2 regions of the Bacillus basilensis genome follow, and region 1 is predicted to be linked to the other one. Evidence: riboswitches for the same ligand, from Rfam matches in the RefSeq annotation. Region 1 holds a riboswitch; the other holds the start of a gene.
The links. Region 1 has a riboswitch for thiamine pyrophosphate ahead of ACQVV1_RS23405 (MTH1187 family thiamine-binding protein). Riboswitches for the same ligand answer to the same signal wherever they lie in the genome.

Region 2: another riboswitch for thiamine pyrophosphate. It lies ahead of thiT (energy-coupled thiamine transporter ThiT); the one in region 1 lies ahead of ACQVV1_RS23405 (MTH1187 family thiamine-binding protein).

Annotation. Positions count from the first base shown of each region.
Region 1 covers NZ_JBNTQO010000016.1:92,998-98,470, reverse strand. Annotated here, with positions in the region: gene ACQVV1_RS23410 (methyl-accepting chemotaxis protein) at 1-1,025, shown strand, start outside; TPP riboswitch at 1,087-1,188, shown strand; gene ACQVV1_RS23405 (MTH1187 family thiamine-binding protein) at 1,289-1,609, shown strand; gene ACQVV1_RS23400 (ABC transporter permease) at 1,581-2,354, shown strand; gene ACQVV1_RS23395 (ABC transporter substrate-binding protein) at 2,351-3,349, shown strand; gene ACQVV1_RS23390 (ABC transporter ATP-binding protein) at 3,346-4,095, shown strand; gene ACQVV1_RS23385 (ABC-F family ATP-binding cassette domain-containing protein) at 4,484-5,473, shown strand, end outside.
Region 2 covers NZ_JBNTQO010000014.1:63,973-69,445, reverse strand. Annotated here, with positions in the region: gene ACQVV1_RS21910 (response regulator transcription factor) at 1-143, shown strand, start outside; gene ACQVV1_RS21905 (sensor histidine kinase) at 140-1,993, shown strand; gene thiT (energy-coupled thiamine transporter ThiT) at 2,199-2,870, opposite strand; TPP riboswitch at 2,957-3,058, opposite strand; gene ACQVV1_RS21895 (FeoA family protein) at 3,253-3,480, shown strand; gene feoB (ferrous iron transport protein B) at 3,477-5,465, shown strand.

The DNA.
Region 1 (5,473 bases):
TCGGTGAAGGTGATTTGAGTATTAAATTAGAGGAAAGACCAGATGATATTGGTATTATTAATGCGTATTTTAATAATACCATCGAGAAGTTTAAAGGAATTGTAGATAAAGTGAAGCAGACAGCCGAACAGGTTTCCTCATCTTCAAAAGAATTGTCAGTGAGTACGAAAGAGAATAGTATGGCAGTTCAAGAAATCGTAAGTTCTATGGTTGGGGTAAGAGCGGGCAATCAGTCACAAGAAACTTCAGTACCAAAGTATTTAGGTATTGTATATGAAATGGAAGATAGGATAGAAGAGATAACAAATGCTGCAGAACAAATGACGGAAGAGTCTGAAGGTATGGAGCATCATTCAGTAAAAGGAAATGGTGTTATTGAACAGGCGATTAATCAAATGAACATAATACAAAATACAGTACAGGATGTATCTTCTATCATTTATTCTTTGGAAACAAGATCAAAAGAAATTAATGATATTGTAACTGTAATTACAGGTATTTCAAACCAAACTAATTCGTTAGCTTTAAATGCTTCTATTGAATCCTCACGTGCTGAGGAAACTAGAAGGGGATTTGCCGTTGTTGCTGATGAAGTGCGTAAATTAGCAGAGCAAACGGAAGCATCAGCAAAAGATATAGCAAAATTAATAGGGGAAACACAAGCTGAAACGGAAGAAGCTGTTGTTTCAATGCAAAAGGCTTCAAAAGAAGTAGAATTTGGAATTAAACTTGTTCGAAGTAGTGGTGCCTTCTTTGAAAAAATTTCAAAATCAGCACAATCTGTTACAAATCAAGTTAGAGTTGTTTCTAGCAATTCAAGTGATATATTGCAAAATAGCGAAAATATTGTTCGTGTTGTAAATGAACTATCACATATCGCAAATATGTATGCGAATAGTAGTAGTAATATTGAAGCGAGTATGAAAGAACAGGAAATGTCTGTACAGGATATTGCTGAATTAGCGAGTTCTTTAAGCTGGCTTTCACAGGAGTTACAAGAGTTAATTGGAGAATTTAAAAGTTAACTGAAATGATTATACATGCTTTTGTTTGTTCAATAAAATAAATCATGCTACAATGAAAACGAATTAAGGACCGGGGAGCCAATTGGCTGAGAGGATGTAAGCAAACATCGACCCTCAACCTGATCTGGATAATGCCAGCGTAGGGAGTTACTTAAAGTGATGTAGCATATGTTATTCTATAATAACTTGCATACAAGGCTTTCCTACGTAGTAGGAAAGCCTTTTCTTGTTTTAAAATTTAATTTCAGAAGGGGGATATTATTATGTCACAACAAGTTACAATGTCATTTTCAGTAGTACCACAAGCAAAAACAAAAGATGTATATTCTGTTGTTGATAAAGCAATTGAAGTTGTACAACAATCGGGAGTTCGTTATGAAGTAGGAGCAATGGAAACAACGCTGGAAGGAGAATTAGATGTACTTCTTGATGTCGTTAAACGTGCGCAACAAGCTTGCGTGGATGCTGGAGCTGAAGAAGTGATTACTTCTATTAAAATCCATTATCGTCCAAGCACTGGTGTAACGATAGATGAAAAGGTTTGGAAGTACCGTGATGAATATGCAAAACCAGAAGCAATCTAAAATAATTACAACAATTTGGCTTATCCTTCTCATTGCAATATGGGAAGGATCTGTTTCATTATTTAAAATTGAACCTTGGATTTTACCAAAGCCTTCTGCCATTGTTCAAGAATTAATTGGAATGAAGGATTTACTATTACCGAATACGATGCAAACGTTACAAGAGGTTATAATTGGACTATTTTTTGCGATTTTAATTGGGACAAGTATTGCAATTCTTATGGACGTTATCCCTTTATTTCGTATTTTAATAAATCCGTTGCTTGTTATTTCGCAAACGATTCCAATCGTTGTACTTGCACCGTTATTTATTATTTGGTTTGGATATGGAATGCTACCGAAAGTAATGGTAGTAATACTCGTTTGTTTCTTCCCGATTGCGCTTAGTATTTTAGAAGGTTTTCAAACGGTAGATAAAAATATGTTGAAGTTGTTGCAAACGATGAAGGCAACGAAATGGCAAGTTTACCAGAAAGTAAAGTTTCCGGCAGTGCTTCCATACTTTTTCTCTGGTTTGAAAATTGCAGTTACATATAGCGTCATGGGAGCGATTATTGGAGAATGGCTCGGTGCCAGCGAAGGGTTAGGAGTTATGCTTACGAGGGCTACAAAATCCTTTTTAACTGCCCGGGTATTTGGTGTTGCAGCAATTATTGTCATGGTGACATTATGTCTGTATTTTATCGTGGAGTTTATGGCAAGAATAACAGCACCATGGATATATAGAAAGGACGGCAGAAAATGAAAAAAGGTTTAAAAGTTATGTTGGCTGCCTTATTAGCAGTAGGTGTGGTTGGATGTAATCCGGCGAAGAAAGAAGAAAGTGCAAGTAAAGATCAAAAAGTAAAAGTAGTATTAGATTGGTTTCCGAATACGAATCATACTGGTTTATATGTAGCACAAGCGAAAGATTATTATAAAAAGCAAGGCTTAGATGTAGAAATTATTCAGCCTGGTGACAATGTAACAGCAGAGCAAATGATAGCTTCAGGAAAAGCTGACTTCGCAATAAGCGCACAAGAAAATGTAACGTTGGCTCGGGTGGAAGGTATTCCTGTTGTATCTGTAGGGGCGATTATTCAGCATAACACTTCAGCTTTTGCGTCACTTAAGAAAGATAACATGACTTCACCGAAAAATTTTGAAGGCAAACGTTACGGAGGCTGGGGAGGACCAGCAGAAGAAGCAACGTTAAAGACAATTATGGAGAAACATCAAGCTGATTTTAATAAAGTCGAAAAAATCATTTTAGGACAAACAGACTTCTTTAAATCAATTGGCCGTGATGCTGATTTCGAATGGATTTATTACGGTTGGGATGGTATTGAAGCGAAGCGTCAAGGAAAAGAGTTAAATACAATTATGGTGAAAGACTTAGATCCAGCGCTCGATTTCTATAGCCCTGTTATTATTACAAGTGAAAAACATACGAAGCAAGATAAAGACTTTGTGAAAAAGTTTATGAATGCAACGACAGAAGGGTATAATTTTGCAATTAAAGAACCAAAAGAAGCAGCGGATATTTTAATTAAAGCTGTTCCGGATGTGAATAAAGAGTTAGTGCAAGAGAGTCAAAAGTGGTTAAGTACGAAGTATCAAGATGATGCAAAAGCATGGGGAGTACAGAAGGAAGAAGTTTGGACGAATTACATGAATTTCTTATATGATAACAAAGTTATTAAGAAGAAAATTGATGTGAAAGATGCCTTTACAAATGAGTTCCTTCCAAGTGAAAAATGAGTGGATTACAAATAAAAGATATTGTGAAATCTTTCGATGGAAAGAATGTATTAGCAAATATTAGTGCTTCTATACGAGAGGGAGAATTCGTTTCCTTTGTAGGACCCAGTGGTTGCGGGAAAAGCACATTATTAAATATGATTGCAAATGTTGAAAATCCAACAAGTGGGAACGTAACGTATAAGGATAAGCAAGTACAAGAGCAAGATGCTGTAAGTTATATGCCGCAACAAGATTTATTGCTGCCATGGCGATCAGCTTTGCAAAATATCGTTCTTCCGTTAGAAATCGAAGGGAAGCTGAAAAAACAAAGGCTGGCAGAAGGAATGGAAGCGTTGAAGCAGTTTGAACTAGATGAATATGCAGATCATTATCCAGATGAATTATCAGGTGGAATGCGTCAAAGAATTAGCTTCCTTCGCACATATTTATGTGAAAAGCCAATTATGCTACTTGATGAGCCTTTTGGAAAATTAGATGCCTTTACAAAAATGGAAGTACACAGCTGGCTTTTAAACTCTTGGCACCAAGAGAAGCAAACAATCGTTATGGTTACACATGACTTAGATGAGGCAATCTTGCTATCGGATCGCGTATTTATTTTATCTCAAAGACCAGCGTCAATAGTTGGTGAGGTAAAAGTGAAATTACCTAGGCCACGAACGATGGATATGTTAACATCGCTTGAGTTAAAGAAGGATAAGGAAGAAATTTTGAGAGTATTAGCTCCTTATATGAAAAAATAGAAAAAGTCTTTTAACAGTTTTTTGTATAATTACTGTTAAGAGGCTTTTTCTATAGGAGAAGAAGGAACAAAGGAAAAAATAGAGAATAGAATATAACAGAGTAGTTTATACTCTTAATATAACAAATGCTAAAGGAGTGAAAGGATAAAATGACTTTATCAACTGTTCTTCAAATGGTTTTAGCTTGATGTGGGAGAAGTCTGCCCATTTTTAACGATTAAGCTAAATTGAAGACAGCAGGTAAAGAACCTTAATCCTTTTTTACGATAATATGTAATGGGTAAGGTGTATTCACCTTACCCATTTTTTATATGCACAATTAAATAAGGCTTTATACTGTCGCTCTCTCTTATTTAGCTTATGGATGATAAGTAAAGGAGAGAAAAAAATGAGTATATTAACAGTAGAAAATTTAAGTCATTCGTATGGTGAGAAAACCATTTTATATAATACGTGCTTTCGATTATTAAAGGGCGAGCATGTTGGGTTAGTAGGGAAAAATGGAATTGGAAAATCAACATTGTTAAGGATTTTAACAGGAGAACTTATACATGATGATGGGAACATTGAATGGTTTCCGCATGTGAAGGTAGGTTTTTTACAGCAGCATATGGATTTACAAGAGGGGATAACGATTGAAAGATATTTACAAAGTGCATTTTCTGATTTGTATGCGATTGAATGTGAGATGTTAAAAATTGCTGAAGAAATGAATGGAGCAGGAGAAGTAGAAAAACTGTTAGTAAAGTATGGAGAATTACAAACTATATTGGAAAGTTCTAATTTCTATCAAATTCATACAGAAATTGAAGAAGTAGCAATTGGTTTAGGGTTGTTTGAGGTAGGTTTGGAAAAGGATGTTTCAAAGTTAAGTGGAGGACAACGAACAAAGTTATTACTTGGGAAGCTCCTTTTAGAAAAAGCTGATGTTTTATTGCTAGATGAGCCAACAAACTATTTAGATACAGCTCATATAGAATGGTTGCAATCATATTTGAGACTGTATGAAAAAGCTTATGTAATCATTTCACATGACGAAGTATTTTTGAACAGTATTACGAATGTTATTTATCATCTAGAAGGAGGGAAAGTGAAGCGATACGCAGGAAATTATGAAAAGTTTGTGCAAAGTTATCAAGTGCAAACGAAACAATTACAATCGGCGTATACGAAACAACAAAAAGAAATTGCTCAGTTAGAAACATTTATTCAAAAAAATAAAATTCGAAAAGCGAAACAGGCTAAAAGTCGAGAGAAAGTGTTAGAGAAAATGCAAAGGGTTGAAAAGGTTAATCATGTAACTCAAACTCGTTTTGATTTCAATGTTTATGAGGAGCCAGTGAGTCGTATATTGCAAGCTGAGAAACTAAGGATAGGA
Region 2 (5,473 bases), on a different contig from region 1:
CAAGAATTTGGGGATATGAATTTGCTGGTGATGATCGAACGGTTAATAGCCATATTCGTAATTTGAGAAACAAATTGGGAGAGAAAGCAAAGTACATTACAACTGTAGTGCGAACAGGTTATAAATTTGAGGGGAATGTATGAGAAAAGGGATTGTACTAAAATTATTTACCCTCACAACAGCATTATGTATGTTAATTTTAGCGACGATATTTATTGGACAAACGATATTTTTTAAACAATATTATGCGAATCGAAAAGTGGAAGATATTAAAGTGAATTTAAATTCCTTCGAAAAGAATTATTTGAACTATGCAGGAAGTGCAGAAGGAATTCAGAAGCTGGAGCAAGACTTTTTAAGAGAAAATAATACGTGGATTACGACATTAGATCAGAACGGGAATTTAAAGCATGCAGATGATTTTTATTTTGAGGTAACGATAGATCGTAGGCAACAAAAGAGCTTTGGACAACAAATATTCAAAATTCCTTTATACAATCTCGTCAATATAGAAGAGATTGATAATAAATCATCAGATCAGTTTCTAGGCCAAGGAATTTCTTTTTCTGGCGTGAAAAAAGAAGATAGTTTTATTCCATTCTCTTTCTCGTTATCTAAGAAGACTTTAAGCGGATCTAATAAACCGTTAGAAAAAGCATTTAAGGAGAAAATGAGTAAATTAGATGAGGAGAAAAAGAAAGCAGCTGAGGAACAAGTAGGTAAGGAAAAGAAGCCGGCTGTTCAGGAGCAAGCTGCCCAAGAACCAGATGCTTACATAGGTGGGGTTGTTACGAAAGTACAGTTTCCAGATGTAAAAGGTCTTGTAAATCCAATTTATAAAAATAGTATATTCTTAGATAACATAAAAGAATTTCAAACAGATTTATTATTAAAAGAGAGCAAGCACATACAGTATGCAACACAAACAATGGACTATGAAAAAAATGATATTAAATATAAATTATTAATCAAACCAATAAAAGAAAAAGACGGATCAGTAACATATATTTATGCGATGGCTTCTTTACAGCCCGTAGATGAAGCTGTACAAATGGTGCAAGATTACTACATCTATATCATTGCATTTGTAGTCGTTCTTATTTTTTTAGCTTCGTTTTATTATTCAAAACAAATTGCAAAACCGTTATTAAAAATAAATGATACGACGAAGAAAATAGCAAAATTAGATTTTACAGAAAGAATACCGATTACTTCAAAAGATGAAATTGGGGATTTATCGAAAAATATTAATGTGCTATCGAATAAACTCCATTCGCATATTGGACAGTTAGAAGAAGATATTGAAAAGGAAAGAAAGTTAGAAAAAACGCGAAAAGAATTCATTTCTGGTGTTTCACATGAATTAAAAACACCGCTAAGTATTATGAAAAGCTGTATTTCTATTTTAAAAGACGGGGTAGCTGAGCATAAAAAAGAGTACTATTTTCAGGCAATGGAACGAGAAGTAGATAAAATGGATACGTTAATTTTGGATATGCTTGAGTTAGCTAAATTTGAGTCAGGTACATATAAAATGAAAATGGATTTATTTTATATTGATACAGTAATTGAAGATATATGTGAACATCTGTCTGTAGAAATAGAGAAAAAAGAACTTTGTGTTCATAAAAATATAGGTCCATTTGAAGTGATGGCAAATCAAGGCCGGATTGAACAAGTCATCGTAAATTTCATTACGAATGCCATACGTTATACACCAAATAAAGAAGATATTATTATTTCTACAATAGATGAGAAAGGTCGTATAAAAGTATGTATTGAAAATAAAGGTACTCACATTGAAGAAGAACAATTAGATAAAATTTGGGATCGTTTTTATCGCGTGGATGCAGCTCGTCAGCGTTCGCAAGGTGGAACAGGTCTTGGGCTTGCTATTTCGAAGAATATTTTAGAACTGCATGATGCTGAATATGGAGTAAAGAATACAGAAGATGGTGTATTATTTTACTTCTATTTACCGAAAAAAGCGTAGACAATATGATCTACGCTTTTTTAAGTTATTTTCATATTATCTTTACCTAATCTTTATTTTCAAGCGATATAATCGTGTTAGAAAATGAGGTTATGTAAGGAGTCGATGAACCGTGCATAGCAATTGGCTAAGTATAATGGTATTTATTTTCTTTTGTGCATTTATTGTTTTTTTAATTGATATTACGATATGAAAAAAAGAGCGCTCATGAAGCGCTCTTTTTGTTTGCATTTATTTGATAAGCATTGATGCTCTTGAATAAGCGTGGTGAAGTAAGGAATAAAAATATAAGTAAAACGGTACATAGAATGTAGGAACCAATCATTACGCTACCGTTTACGATTAATGAATAAAGCACAGCGGATTGACCTTTCGGTGCATATTGTCCCCAGAAAATAATACCAGCAATAAAGTGACAGAAGTAGCGAGCAAAGCTACCAATAAATGTAGCAACAATAATGTAACCAAGAACTTTCTTTCCTTCGTTCTGTTTTGAAGAAGGTTTGTCTTTACGGCTACCTAAATTGGATTGTTCTTCACTATTTTCATTGGTTGTTAAAAGTGCCTTTTGAATAGGACGATAGAATAAACCAGCAAATCCAATGAATGCGAAAGCAACGAAGTATTCAATGAGTACTTGAATTGGTGTGACGATAATGGCATCTCCGACTACAATTTGTAATAATCCCCAAATTAAGCCTCCTAAGAAAGCCATTTTGAAGCCCCAGCGGTATGCGATAATAAAAATAGGAATCATAGCAAATGAGATGGAACCGCCTGTTGGAAGTTTAATTGATAATGGTAAAATGTCGATGACCATGGCGAAGGCTGCAAGAATAGCAGATTCAATCATCGCTTGTAAATTGGTGTTACGCATGTTGTCTCCCCCTAAATTAAAGTTGTACAAAAAAGAATAGATATCATAGGAGGATACGAAATACGTAAATAAAAAAGAGGTATGTATTTCGGACGTTTGCACAATCCCTGCGTTAGCATTAACTAACAGGTTCTAAGGGTCGGAACGAAGTGTTCCCTCTCAGCGGTAAGGCTCCCCCTGTGATAACGAGATTCTTTATTTGCTATTGTTTATTGTAAGCGAAATGGATGAGAATGGCAAACGAATCTGTTATGACAATGATTGAAATAGAATTGTAGCAAAATGTTAATAAATATGAAGCAAAAGGGTATAGTACAAGAGAAATAGAGTGTGCTATAATTTCTCTGAAAATAATTATCATTCTCTTTTGAGGGGGAAGGTTATGAGCTTAGTAGATATTAAAATCGGTGAGAAAGTGTTAGTAAAAAGCGTTCAGTCTTTAGATCATTTACTAAAGAGAAGATTGGCGGCTTTTGGTCTTTCTGAAGGAAGCGAACTTCGCATGAAGCAGAAAGCGATGTTCAAAGGTCCTTGTACATTGGAGTGTCGTGGACAGTTAATTAGTATTCGTCATTGTGACGCGAAAATGATAAAGGTGGAATTAGCGTGAATAAGGTAGCTTTGCTAGGGAATCCAAATACAGGGAAGACATCATTATTTAATGCACTTACTGGTTCTTATGAATACGTAGGAAACTGGAGCGGTGTAACAGTAGAAAAAAAGGTTGGTAAATTAAAAGATAGACAAGGGACATTAATCGATTTACCAGGCGTATATGATTTGAACCCAGTTTCGCGTGATGAGGGTGTTGTAACAAACTTTCTACTAACAGAAGAATTTCAGCATATGTTAAATATTGTGGATTCCTCGCAATTTGAACGAAATATGCATTTAACGTTGCAGTTACTTGAATTTGGTAAGCCGGTTTCAATTGGTTTAAATATGGTTGATGTGGCGAAGCAAAGAGGAATTGTAATTGATGTAAAAAGGTTATCAGAACTATTAGGTGTAACAGTCGTTCCTGTCGTTGCAAGAAGCGGAAAAGGCTGTGAAGAACTACTTGCGACTCTTAAAGAAAATGACAAAAGTGAGAAAAAGCCATTCATTATTTCATATGGTGTACAACTGGATGAAGGAATTGGAGAAGCAATTTCTCTTTTAGAAAAAGAGAATTACGAGCATCCGAGATGGTTAGCGCTTCAATTTTTAAGTAATAACGAAGTAGTAGAAAAAGAAATGAAAGCATTACCAATTTATAAGGAGCTTATAGCCATTCGATCTCGCTTAGAGGGAAAACTTGATTGTACGTTGGAGGAGCATATTTACAAAACTCGTGAAGCGTATATTGAAAAGTTAAAAACAAATGTTATGAAGCATGAGAAAGAAGGAAAAATTCCTTTTTCGGAAAAAATTGATAGGTTAATTACACATAAAGTTTTAGGACTTCCAATCTTTTTAGCAGTTATGTTTTTTATTTTTCAGGTTACGTTTACGTGGATTGGTACACCGTTATCTGATATGTTAGATGAGTTTTTTGGTGGACAGCTTACGGATTGGGTGACGGCTGGGCTCACGAGTGTCGGAGCTTCTGATTTTATTCAAGCGCTCGTTACAGAAGGCATTATTGCCGGTGTTGGTGCTGTATTAGTATTCGTTCCACAAATCTTTGCACTATTCTTTTTCATTTCATTATTAGAAGACTCAGGATATATGGCGCGAATTGCAGTTGTTATGGATAGAATTATGGAATTCTTCGGTTTAAACGGAAAAGCGTTCATTCCGATGATTATTGGTTTTGGATGTAACGTTCCAGGTATTATGGCAGCGAGAACGATTGAACAAGAGAAAGAACGTTTACTTACAGTTCTTGTAACACCATTTATGTCTTGTTCAGCACGTTTACCTGTATATGCGTTATTTGCGGGCGTATTCTTCCCTCATAGTCAGGCAACTGTTGTGTTTTCTTTATATGTTGCAGGGATAGTCCTTGCGTTATTAGTTACAAAGATTATGTCTCTTACAATTTTAAAAGCGGAGAAGTCTATTTTCGTTATTGAACTACCGCCTTACCGCGTACCGCAAGCGAAAACGTTATGGCTAAGTACTTGGGAGAAAGGGAAAGGATTTGTTCGTAAAGCAGGTACATTTATCTTCGGTGGTTCTGTTGTCATTTGGCTATTAAATTATGCAGGTCCATCAGGATTTGGTGTTGATATGGGAGACAGTTATTTAGCGATGATTGGCGGATTTATCGCACCATTATTTGCCCCGCTCGGTTTTGGAACGTGGCAAGCTGCGGCATCTCTTTTAACAGGATTTTTAGCGAAGGAAGTTGTTGTTTCTACAATGGCAATTATTTATGCGGTGAAAGAAGATGTGCTTGGCAATGTAATGGGAGCACATTATACTGCGTTATCAGCTTATGCATTTATGTTCTTTATTTTATTATATGTTCCGTGTTTAGCGACGGTGGCTGTTATTAAACGTGAAACTGGATCAGCGAAATGGACGATTTTCTCAGTCGTTTATCCGCTCGTAGTTGCTTATGTATTAACGCTTACTATATACCAAGTTGGATCTTTACTCGGATTCTAAAAGGAGAT